DNA from 2 places in the Spirillospora sp. NPDC000708 genome. Region 2 is predicted to be linked to the other one. Evidence: riboswitches for the same ligand, from Rfam matches in the RefSeq annotation. Region 2 holds a riboswitch; the other holds the start of a gene.
What was found. A riboswitch is a leader RNA that binds a small molecule or an ion and turns the genes downstream of it on or off. The one in region 2 is predicted to bind cyclic di-AMP.
Positions count from the first base shown of each region.

Region 1: another riboswitch for cyclic di-AMP. It lies ahead of ABT299_RS02205 (CHAP domain-containing protein); the one in region 2 lies ahead of ABT299_RS50165 (CHAP domain-containing protein).

Region 1 covers NZ_JBEPCJ010000002.1:140,241-145,378, reverse strand. Annotated here, with positions in the region: tRNA gene ABT299_RS02220 (tRNA-Pro) at 1-54, opposite strand, end outside; gene ABT299_RS02215 (serine hydrolase) at 102-848, shown strand; gene ABT299_RS02210 (SpoIIE family protein phosphatase) at 985-2,877, shown strand; cyclic di-AMP (ydaO/yuaA leader) riboswitch at 3,358-3,513, shown strand; gene ABT299_RS02205 (CHAP domain-containing protein) at 3,526-4,323, shown strand; gene ABT299_RS02200 (bifunctional glycosyltransferase/CDP-glycerol:glycerophosphate glycerophosphotransferase) at 4,525-5,138, shown strand, end outside.
Region 2 covers NZ_JBEPCJ010000152.1:1,335-6,472, reverse strand. Annotated here, with positions in the region: gene ABT299_RS50175 (MFS transporter) at 1-141, shown strand, start outside; gene ABT299_RS50170 (glycoside hydrolase family 25 protein) at 204-965, opposite strand; gene ABT299_RS50165 (CHAP domain-containing protein) at 962-1,639, opposite strand; cyclic di-AMP (ydaO/yuaA leader) riboswitch at 1,667-1,804, opposite strand; gene ABT299_RS50160 (helix-turn-helix domain-containing protein) at 2,090-2,332, shown strand; gene ABT299_RS50155 (response regulator) at 2,383-3,018, opposite strand; gene ABT299_RS50150 (sensor histidine kinase) at 3,015-4,181, opposite strand; gene ABT299_RS50145 (GlcG/HbpS family heme-binding protein) at 4,383-4,979, shown strand; gene ABT299_RS50140 (hypothetical protein) at 5,029-5,138, opposite strand, start outside.

The sequences.
Region 1 (5,138 bases), on a different contig from region 2:
CCCACGACCCCTTGACCCCCAGTCAAGTGCGCTGCCAAACTGCGCTACGTCCCGGTGCCCGTCTGAGCGGGCGTGATTACTCTAGCGCAGTCTGGAGGGTCGTGCGTACCGGGTTCTCGGCGGCGGAGGTGCCCGCGGGGGTGCGGGCCTCATGGGCCGTCTTCGATCTGGCGGCGGGGTGCGCGGTCGCGGAGCGGCGGCCGGCGGAGGTGTTCCGGTCGGCCTCGGTGGTCAAGGTGCTGATGGCGCTCGACTTCCTGCGGGGACGGGTGGTCGAGGCCCGGGACCGGGAGATGGTCGGGGCGATGCTGCGGGCGAGCGATGACGCGGCGGCGGACGAGGTGTGGGAGCGGGGCGGGCGGGCCGGGATCGTCGAGCGGATGGTGCGGCGGGCCGGGTTGCGGGAGACGGTGCCGCCGCCCGCGGGCATGCCCGGGTGGTGGGGGTACACGGGGATGAGCGCCGGGGACGTGGTGCGGGTCTATCGGCATGCGGTGGCGGTGCCGGAGGGGCGGTTCGTGCTGGAGCAGCTGGGGCGGATGGCGAAAAGGGGCACGGACGGGTTCGACCAGGTCTTCGGTATCGCGGAGGCGGGGCCGTCGGCGGTGAAGCAGGGCTGGTCGGGGTTCGAGGACGTGCCGGACCGGCGGCCCGCGCCGGCGGAGCTGGGGCTCGGACGGCCCGCGCTGCACACGACCGGGGTGGTGGACGGCAAGATCGTCGTAGTGCTGACGCTGCATCCGGAGGGGACGTCCGCGGAGGCCGCGGCGGGGTGCGTGACGGCGCTCGCGACGGCTGTGATACAGGTCACAGGCGTGGGTAGGGGATCGTCTCCGGACGGTCAGTGAAAGCGGTCGTATTAGGGCGAAAAGAAAAAGCCGGGTAAAGATCCGGACTGGTAACGAAGATGGTGGCGAACGGACCTTCGCCGACGTATGTAGCTTTTTTCTCCCAGGGCATGAAAACGCCGAACGGGGGACTGGGGTGTCGGAAGCGGACGGCACGTGGGGGACGCCTGGAGTGCACGCGGCGGACCTCGAGGGCCTGCGGGGGGCGGCGCACGACCGTGCGGTGCTGGCCGAGGCGCGGGTGATGCTGGCCCGGCGGCTCGGGGTGCCGCCTGGCGAGGCGCTGCAGCACCTCATCTGGCTGGCGCGTGACCTGGAGATGGAGCTGCCGGAGGCGGCGGCCATGGTCGTCCAGGGCGGCGGCGCGGGGGCCGAGGGCGCGGTGGTGGCGGGACGCCGGCCGCCGCGCGCGGAGGACACCGACCGGCGGGGCGTGGTCTCCGAGGCCGAGGACCTCCTGCACCGCCTGGCGGCCGAGGACACCGGGGGCGACGCCGCGATCATCGAGGGGCTGCCCGAGGATCCGGTGGCGCGGGGGCTGCTCGACGGGGCGCTGGACTCGGCGGCCCACCTGGTGCCGGTGCGGGACGCGGACGGCGAGGTGCAGGACTTCCTGTACGCCGAGCTGAACAAGGCCGCGCGGGACCTGTTCGGGCGGGGCGCCGAGGATCTGACGGGGCAGCGGCTGCTGCGGACGGATCCGGGAGCGGCGCTCAGCGGGCTGTTCGAGGACTACGTCGCGGTGCTGGAGGGCGGGCCGACCCTGGACCGCGACTCGATCATGTACTCGACCGTCCAGGGCGGGCTGTCGCGGTCGTCGCGGATGAGCGCGCGGTGCGTCCGGACGCCGACGGGCGTGTGCCTCACCTGGCGGTACCACACCGGGGAGGACCGCAGCGCGCGGCGGCTGGAGCGGGTGGAGCGGCTGGCGCTGATCGGGTTCGGCGAGTGGGACCTGGTCACCGGGCAGGCGGACTGGACGCCGCAGATGCTGGCGAACTACGGGCTGGGTCCGGACGAGGTGCCGCCGGCGCCGCACGACCTGCCGAAGGTGGTCGCCGACGACGACCTGCCGCTGGTCGAGGAGGCCGTCCAGACGATGTTCTCGCGCCGGGAGCCGGTGGAGGCCGAGCACCGGGTGATCGGCAAGGACGGTACGCCGCGGCATCTGTGGGTGTTCGCCGAGCCGGTGCTGGACGACTCCGGGCTGCCGGTGTCGATCAACATCGTCTCGCAGGACATCACGCGGCGCCGCGGGGTGGAGCGGGCGCTGGCGGAGACGCGCCGGCAGATGCTCAAGCAGCAGGCGCGGACGGCCCAGGAGCGCAAGGTGGCGGTGACGCTGCGCCGGGCGATCCTGCCGGACGAGGGTGAGGTCGAGCGGCTGCCGGGCTTGCGGGTGGCGATCCGGGCGCTGGCGGCGGAGAGCACGGCGCGGATCGGCGGGGACTGGTTCGCCACCCGCGCGATGCCGGACGGGCGGGCGCTGTTCGCTATCGGGGACGCGGCGGGGCACGGCCTCCCGGCGGCGGCGTCGATGGCGCGCAGCCGCAACGGGCTGCTCGGGCTGTCGTGCACCGGGGAGTCGGCGGGGCAGCTGGTGGGCTGGCTGAACGAGCTGGTCGGCAGCATGGACCCGCCGGCGACCGGCACCGCGATCGTGGGCCATTACCGGCCGGACCGGCGCGTCATGGAGTGGACGTGCGCCGGGCATCTGCCGCCGATCCTGGTGCGGGACGGGCACGCCGAGCCGCTGGAGGTCTATCGCGACCCGATGCTCGGCGCGCTGCCGGATTGGGAATACACGACGATCTCCACGGAACTGCGGCCGGGGGATCTGCTGTTCCTTTACACCGACGGCCTCGTGGAGCGCCGGGACACCGATCTCGATGAGCGGATCGATCGGCTCACCGGCATTCTGCGGGACTCCTCGTCGGGGCCGGAACTGGCGCTGGACGAGGTGCTCGCGCGGATGGAGCACGACCGGGCGGCCGACGACACCACGATGTTCGCCCTGCACGTGGAGTGATCTTCAGCAGGTCAGGCCGCCCGTGAACCAGAGTGACGTAGGCCACATCGGCAGGGGAGTGGCGCGGTCCGTGTGATCTGCGCCGCGGCGCCCGGGCGGGCCGTGAAGGGCGGAAGCGTCCCGCGCCTTTTGATCATTTTACCTTTCCTGGGCCGGTGGGCGGTGGCTGGAATCCCCTATGCCGTAAGGGCTTCGGGCCGTCCGGAGAAAGATCGGGAAGGTCCGGCCGGGGGTGGTCGTTGAAGCGGGGTTGCAACGGCGTTGAGCAGGCAAAAGATCCTTTTGCGGCCGGTTTGCTTTTCTTGTGAGTGTTGGTACCTTCTTGCACGAATCAAGCAGCGCGTTCCATGCGTTGCACGCCGGCCGCTTCCATGCGCGGCCGAGGGTCGCTGAGCGGAATCCGCACGCGACGCGCGCCGCATATGCGCGCCCCCTCGAGATCAGTCGCTGAGATACATCCGAATATCCGGCACCGCGTCCCGCGGTGCGAGGCCGAGTCCGTCCAGGTCCACCCGACCGGACGGAGCCGGGGACCCAAGGTTCCAGGGGTGAATCGGCGCGTCCGTCAGGCCGCGCCGTAGGGCTCTTCCATGCCCGAATCCGTCAGCTAACCCGGTAGGCGTCATGGGAGACAAGGAGATTCCCTGCATGACCGGTCGTTTCGATCGTTTTACCAAGAACTTCGCCCCCCGACTGAGCGGGCGCCTCACCGGCGCCGCCTCCCGCGCCGCGCTCGCCCGCATGAGCCCCGAGGACCGGGCCGTGGGCGTCGCCGTGGCGGGTGTGATGGCCGGCGCGGTCGGACTGGCGATCTTCAACCCCCTGGCCGGGGGCACGGCGTCCGCCGAGACGCCCGCCCAGGCCGCCGCGCAGCACCGCGAGAGCGTGGTGTCCGAGCGCTCCGGGACCGAGCACGCGCCCCGCAAGGCGACCCGGTCCGCGTCCCGCACGGTCGCCGCGTCCACCGTGATCAAGCTGGCGAAGTCGCAGGTCGGCGAGAGCGAGAGCCGCAGCGGCTCGACCAAGTACGCGGACTGGTACGCCTCCACCCCGCACGCCGCGGTGACCGCCCGGCGCGACGGCGGCAGCGTCGGCGACTACCGGGGCGCCGAGTGGTGCGACATGTTCGTGTCGTGGCTCAGCGCGCAGACGGGCGTGAAGAACATGGGCTGGGACGCCTACACCGTCCAGCACGCCTCCTGGTTCGAGAAGGCCCACCGCTGGGGCGACACCGCCAAGCCCGGCGCGGTCGTGTTCTTCGACTGGCAGAACGGGTCCCGCGGCGGGATCGACGACATCGACCACGTCGGCCTCGTCGTCAAGGACAACGGCAACGGAACGATCACCACGATCGAGGGCAACACCGACAACGCCGTCAAGGAAAAGATCCGCGACAAGTCCGAAGTCGTCGGCTACGGATACCCCGACTACGCCAAGTCTCGATGATCCGTCCCGCAGGCGAATGATCTGATTCGTGCGGATGGAAGGCGCCCGGTCCTCGACCGGGCGCCTTTGGCGTTCCCAGGTGGTCTGCCGCGACCTGTCGGGTAATGCTAAGCATTGACAGCTTTTGATCTGAGTTGGCCCTTGACGCCTCCTTGCTGGAAAGGAACCCCTGACACGCCGGCGGAGCGGAGGGGGATGCCCATGCGGGTGCGCCCGGATGTGAGCGTGGTGGTGATCGCCTACAACGACGCCGCCCGGCTCCCGCGGGCGGTCGCCTCGTCGCTCGCGCAGTCGCTGGGCGGCGTCGAGACGGTGATCGTCGACGACGCGAGCACCGACGGCACCGGCGAGGCCGCGGACCGGCTCGCCGCGGCGCACCCCGGCCGGGTCGGGGCGGTGCACCTGCCCGTCAACTCCGGAGGCTGCGGCCGCCCGCGCAACGTCGGCGTCGAGCGGTCGGACGGCCGGTACGTGATGTTCCTCGACAGCGACGACCTGCTGGACCGGCACGCCTGCCTCAACCTGCTCTCCGCCGCGCAGGAGACCGGCGCCGACCTGGTCTCCGGGCTCTGCGACCGGGTCTTCCTGGACGTGCCGAAGGGCTCGAAGGACCGGGCCCGGCCCTGGTACCCGTGGCTCTACGAGCGCAGTGCCGTGTACGGGTCGCTGGAGGAGAACCCCGACCTGCTCTACGACACCCTGTCGACGAACAAGCTCTACCGCCGGGGGTTCCTGGAGGACGGCGCGCTGCGCTTCGTCGAACGGCTCCACTACGAGGACCTGCTGTTCAGCGCGGAGGCGTACACGGCCGCCGC
Region 2 (5,138 bases):
GCGCTCATGGAGGCGGCCCGTGACGCCTTCGCCGCGGGCCTGCGCTACACCGCCGGTGTGGGCGCCGCCGTCCTGCTGGCGACGGCCGTCGCCGCCTGGGTCCTTCTCAAGCCGCAGCGTCCGGGCGCCATCGCCGACTGAGGCCCTGTCCCGGACCCGGCCGGGCGGGACGGATGGCGGAGCGCCGTCCGTCCCGCCTGCTCTCAGCGGTGCGAGGGGTTGTAGCCGAGGCCGCGGAGCCGGTCCGCGGCGAGCCGGGAGACGTTGTGGTCATGGTCGGTGGACGCGTACTGGTGGATCGTCCACTGCTTCCATGGGGACGGGGCGGTCACCCGTCCCGGCGCCTTCCCGTAGTGCGCCACCCACAGGGGATAGCCGCCGAGGCCGTCGCCGTGCTCCTGCGCGAACGACCACGAGCTGTAGAAGAACGCCTTCACGCCGGTCTTCCGCTGGACGTGCTCCAGCCAGCGCTTGGCCCACGCGTTGACCTGGTGGTCGGACCTGCCGTCGGTCGTCTCCAGGTCGAGCATGAGCAGGTCGCCGGGCTGGAGGCCGGCGGACGTGACCGCCGACAGGAAGTGGTCGGCCTCCCGCACCGGGTCGTTCTTCGGATGCCCGTAGTGGTACGCGCCGCGGACCAGGCCGTTCTGGCGGATCTTCGCCCAGTTGGCGGGGAAGGTCGCGTCGTCGTGCCCGGTCCCCTCGGTGGCCTTGGCGATGCCGAACGCGAGGCGGCCGCCGCCCCAGTCGACGCCCCGGTCGTAGGTGGACACGTCCACCCCCTGCGGGAGGGGCCTCGACTGCTCGACGGCCTGGGACGGGGCCGCCTTCGACGCGGCGGCACCGGACGGGACCGCGTTCGGTGGGGCGGCGTTCGATGGAGCGGCGTCGGACGGGGCGGCCAGGTGGAGCAGGGCCCCGCCGGCGATCGCCGACGCCGCGAGCAGCTTCGCGAGCCGTTTCATCGGTCCTCCTCCCTTGTGGCGGGTGCCGTGGTGGCCGCCGTCGTCGCGCGCCGGTGCTTGAGGAAGACCAGCAGCGAGAGCGTCAGGAAGAGGACCGCGCCGACAGCGCTCCACAGCTCGACGGGCGGACCGTCGGTGGGAGCCGGCCGGGTATAGGCCATCGCGGCCGTCTTCGCGCCGCCCCCGGATGGGGGGCCGCCGTGATGCGCCGGTGCGGTGGCCGGCTTGCGGCCGATCGGGACCTTCTCGGGGTGCCCGTAGCCGACGACGTCGTCCTGGTCGCGGACCTTGCGCTTGACGAACCGCCCGTCGACGTTGCCCTCGATGGTGTGGATCCGCCCGCCGTCGACCTTGGTGACGATCCCGACGTGGTCGATGCCGTCGATGCCCTTGCCGCCGGACCAGTCGTAGAAGACCAGCGCGCCGGGGGCCGGCTCGGTGTCGAACGCCTTGTGCTTCTTGAAGAACGCCGCGTGCGAGGGCGTGTAGGCGTAGGCCCCGACCTGCTTGGCCACGCCGGCCTTCGTCGCGCCCCAGACGAGGAACATGTCGCACCAGGCCGCGTTCGAGAAGTCGTAGGAATGGTCGACGTTCTTCGAGTACCAATCCCCGAACTTGGTGTAGCCGCCTCCCTTCTCCGTGTACCCGAGCTCGGACTCGAGGTTATTGATCATTTCTTGGATGCCCGTGTCCAAGGGCCGTCCACCTCTCCTTTTCCGCCTGCCGGGTTAGCTGACGGGTTCGGGCCAGGAGACGGCCCTACCGCTGGCGACCAGCGGATTCACCCCAACGAACCTGGGTCCCCGGCTCCCTCTGGAGGGATTCGGCGGCCGGCCGGACTTCGGCCGATGCGGTGGAGACTAAGCACGGAATAAGGGCGTCACCAAATTTCCATGGCAAATAAATTATGCATAAGAAGGCACGCCGGAAAGCGAAATCCCCGGCGCCGTCGCGGTTCGCGGGCGAGCTTTTTCATGCACCCGGGTGCCGCATCAACCGATCGGTGGACCCGCCGGGTCGCCCGGACGGCGCGCGCCGTTCCGACCATCACCGGATGGGACCGGGCCCGCCGGCGGCGATCGTGGTCCTTGAACGGCCGGAACCGAGCACGAGGAGGACGTCCGTTGAACGACACGATCGGCGCGGCGATCCGCCTGCGGCGCCGCGCGCTGGGCATCACGCAGGCCCGGCTGGCCCGGATGGCCGGCCTCGACCAGCCGGCGGTCTCCCGCCTGGAGTCGGGTTCGCGCCTCCCGCCGCTGCCGGTGCTGGAGCGCGTCGCGAACGCTCTCGGGCTCCGCCTCACCATCGGCCTGGAGTCGCCGGCGGCACCGCCGGACGACCCCGCCGCGCCGCCACCGCGCTGAACGGGCCGGGCCCGGCGGCCGGATGCGGCGGCGCGGCCGGGCGGCCGGGGTCAGCCGGGCAGCCGGATGAGGCGCCGCTCGACGGCCGCGGTCACCGCGGCCGTCCGGGTGTCGACGCCGAGCTTGCCGAAGATGTGCACGAGGTGCGTCTTGACGGTGGCCTCGCTGATGAACAGGTTGCGCGCGATCCGCTGGTTGGACAGTCCCTTGGCCAGCAGTTCGAGGATCTCGATCTCGCGCGGGCTGAGCGCCGGGGCCGGTTCCCGGACCCGGTTCATCAGCCGGGTCGCGACCCGCGGCGACAGCGCCGTCTCGCCCCGCGCCGCCGTGCGGATGCCGCGGAACAGCTCGTCCGGCGGGCCGGCCTTGAGCAGGTACCCGTCCGCGCCGACGTCGATGGCGCGGGCGATGTCGGCGTCGGTGTCGTAGGTGGTCAGCACCAGCACGCGCGGCGGGTCCGGCAGCGCGAGGATCCGCCGGGTGGCCTCGACGCCGTCGATGCCCTCGCCGAGCTGCAGGTCCATGAGGACGAGGTCGGTGGGGACGAGCCCGGCCTGCCGGACGGCCTCCTCGCCGTCCGCGGCCTCCGCGACGACCTCGATGTCCGGCTCGCCGCCCAGCAGGGCGCGCAGCCCGGCCCGGACCACGGGGTGGTCGTCGACGATCGTCACGCGAACCGCGGTCATCCGGTCCTCCTCTCCCCCGGCGCCGCCGCGTCCCGCCGCGGGACGGCGGCCGCGACGACGGTCCCCGCGCCGGGCGCGCTCTCGACGGTCAGCTGCCCGCCGACCTCGGCGATCCTGTCCCGCATCGCGGGGATCCCGTAGCCGCGGCCCGGCGCGGACGCCGTGCGGGACGGGTCGAAGCCCGACCCGTCGTCGGCGACGTCCAGCGACACCGCGTCGTCCAGGTAGGTCAGCGTCACCACCACCGTGGACGCGCCCGCGTGGTCGCGGGCGTTGGCGACGGCGCCCTGCGCGACGCGGAGCATCGCCGTCTGCACGCCGACGTCCAGGGGATATTCTTCCCCCTCCGTCCGGAACCGCACCCTCGGGCCCGCCGCCCGCGACTCCGCGCCGACCAGGTCGGCGAGCGCGCGGGGCAGGGACCCGGCGCTCAGGCCGGGCGGTGCCAGCGCGCGGACGAAGTGGCGGGCCTCCTCCAGGTTCGCGGCGGCGGCCTCGGTCGCGTCCCGCAGGTGGCGGCGGGCGGCGTCCGGGGCGGTGTCCCACTGCCGGTCGGCCGCCTGGAGCAGGATCCCCATGCTGGTCAGCCCCTGCGCGAGGGTGTCGTGGATCTCCCGGGACAGCCGCTCGCGCTCCTCCAGGACCCCCGCGGCGCGCTGCGTGGCGGCCAGCTCGCCGCGGGTGCGGACCAGCTCGTCGATGAGCCGCTGGAGCTCCAGGAAGATGACCGCGGCCATCGCGGCGACCGCGACCGGCGCGAGCACCAGGCTCGGGTCCAGCCGGTCCGCCAGGTAGATCTCCGCGAAGATCACCGCGCCGGTGAGCACGACGACCGTGACGATCGCGGCGCGCGGCGTCAGCAGCCGCAGCGCGAGGAAGAACAGCGGGATCGCGCACCAGGCGAAGCTCGGCGCCGCGATGACGAGCACCAGCCAGAACAGCACGACGACGGCGAGCCAGGCGAGGCGTCCCCGGCGGCCGAGCGCGTCCCATCCGGCGACGCCGGCCGCGTAGGCCACGGCCGTCACACCGCACAGCACGAGCCACACGGTGGTCATGCCGCCCAGGCCGTGCCGGACGACCAGCCGGGACGCCGACGCCGCGAGCAGCAGGAAGAACCCCGCGTGCATCGCGAGGTGGATCCGGTGCTCGGTGCCCGTCACGTCTGCTGTCTCCCCCCGCGAACCGCCGCGCAAGCTTCCACGAGCAGCCTTCACGGCCCGTCGGCCTGCGGCATCGTCCGATCGGTTGATCCGGGCGTCCACCGGTCCGATCCGCGCGATCGACCGTGCCCGCGATGGCCCGGCGCCCGTTCCCGGCGAGGCTCGAAGACGTATCGACGACCACCACGAAGGAGCACCACCATGCGGGAGCCGCAGACCACCGAGACCGCGCCGGAGTCCGGGAGGCGGCGCGTCCGCGTCCGGACCCTGGCGGGGGCCGCCGCCGGGCTCGCCATCGTCGCCGGCGCCGTCGGCGTGTCCGCCGCCGGGGCGTCCGCGGCCGCCGCCGCGCCGGTGAAGGCTCCGCCCGCGCCGCAGGCGGTGCAGGACGTCCGGACGCTGAACACCGACGCCGCCCTGCGGATCGCGACGGCCGTGCAGAAGGAGGCGGCCAAGCAGAAGCAGCGCGTCGCGGTCGCGATCGTCGACCGGTCCGGGGACGTGCGCCTGGTCGTGAAGGGCGACGGCGCGGGCCCGCAGACCGTGGACTCGGCGAAGCGCAAGGCGTTCACCGCCGTGTCGTTCGGGCAGCCGACCTCGAAGCTGACCGGGAACGCGACCGGCGACGGGCCCACCGTCCGCGACATCCCCGGCACGCTGTTCCTCGCCGGCGGCGTCCCGGTCGCCTCCGGCGGGTCCCCGATCGCGGGGATCGGCGTCGGCGGCGCGCCGCAGGGCGCCATCGACGAGAGCATCGCCCAAGCGGGCCTGAGCGCCGTGCAGGGCCGGCTCGGCTGAGCGTTCCGCCGGGGCGGGCGGTCGCGCGCCCGCCCTCGGCGGAACGGCGTCAGCGGACCTGGAAAGGCAGGTGCGAGCCGCCGTAGACGAGGACCGGGATCGTGATGAAGAGGACCACTCCCACCGCGAGCGCCGGAAGGAACGCGGCGACGGCCGTCC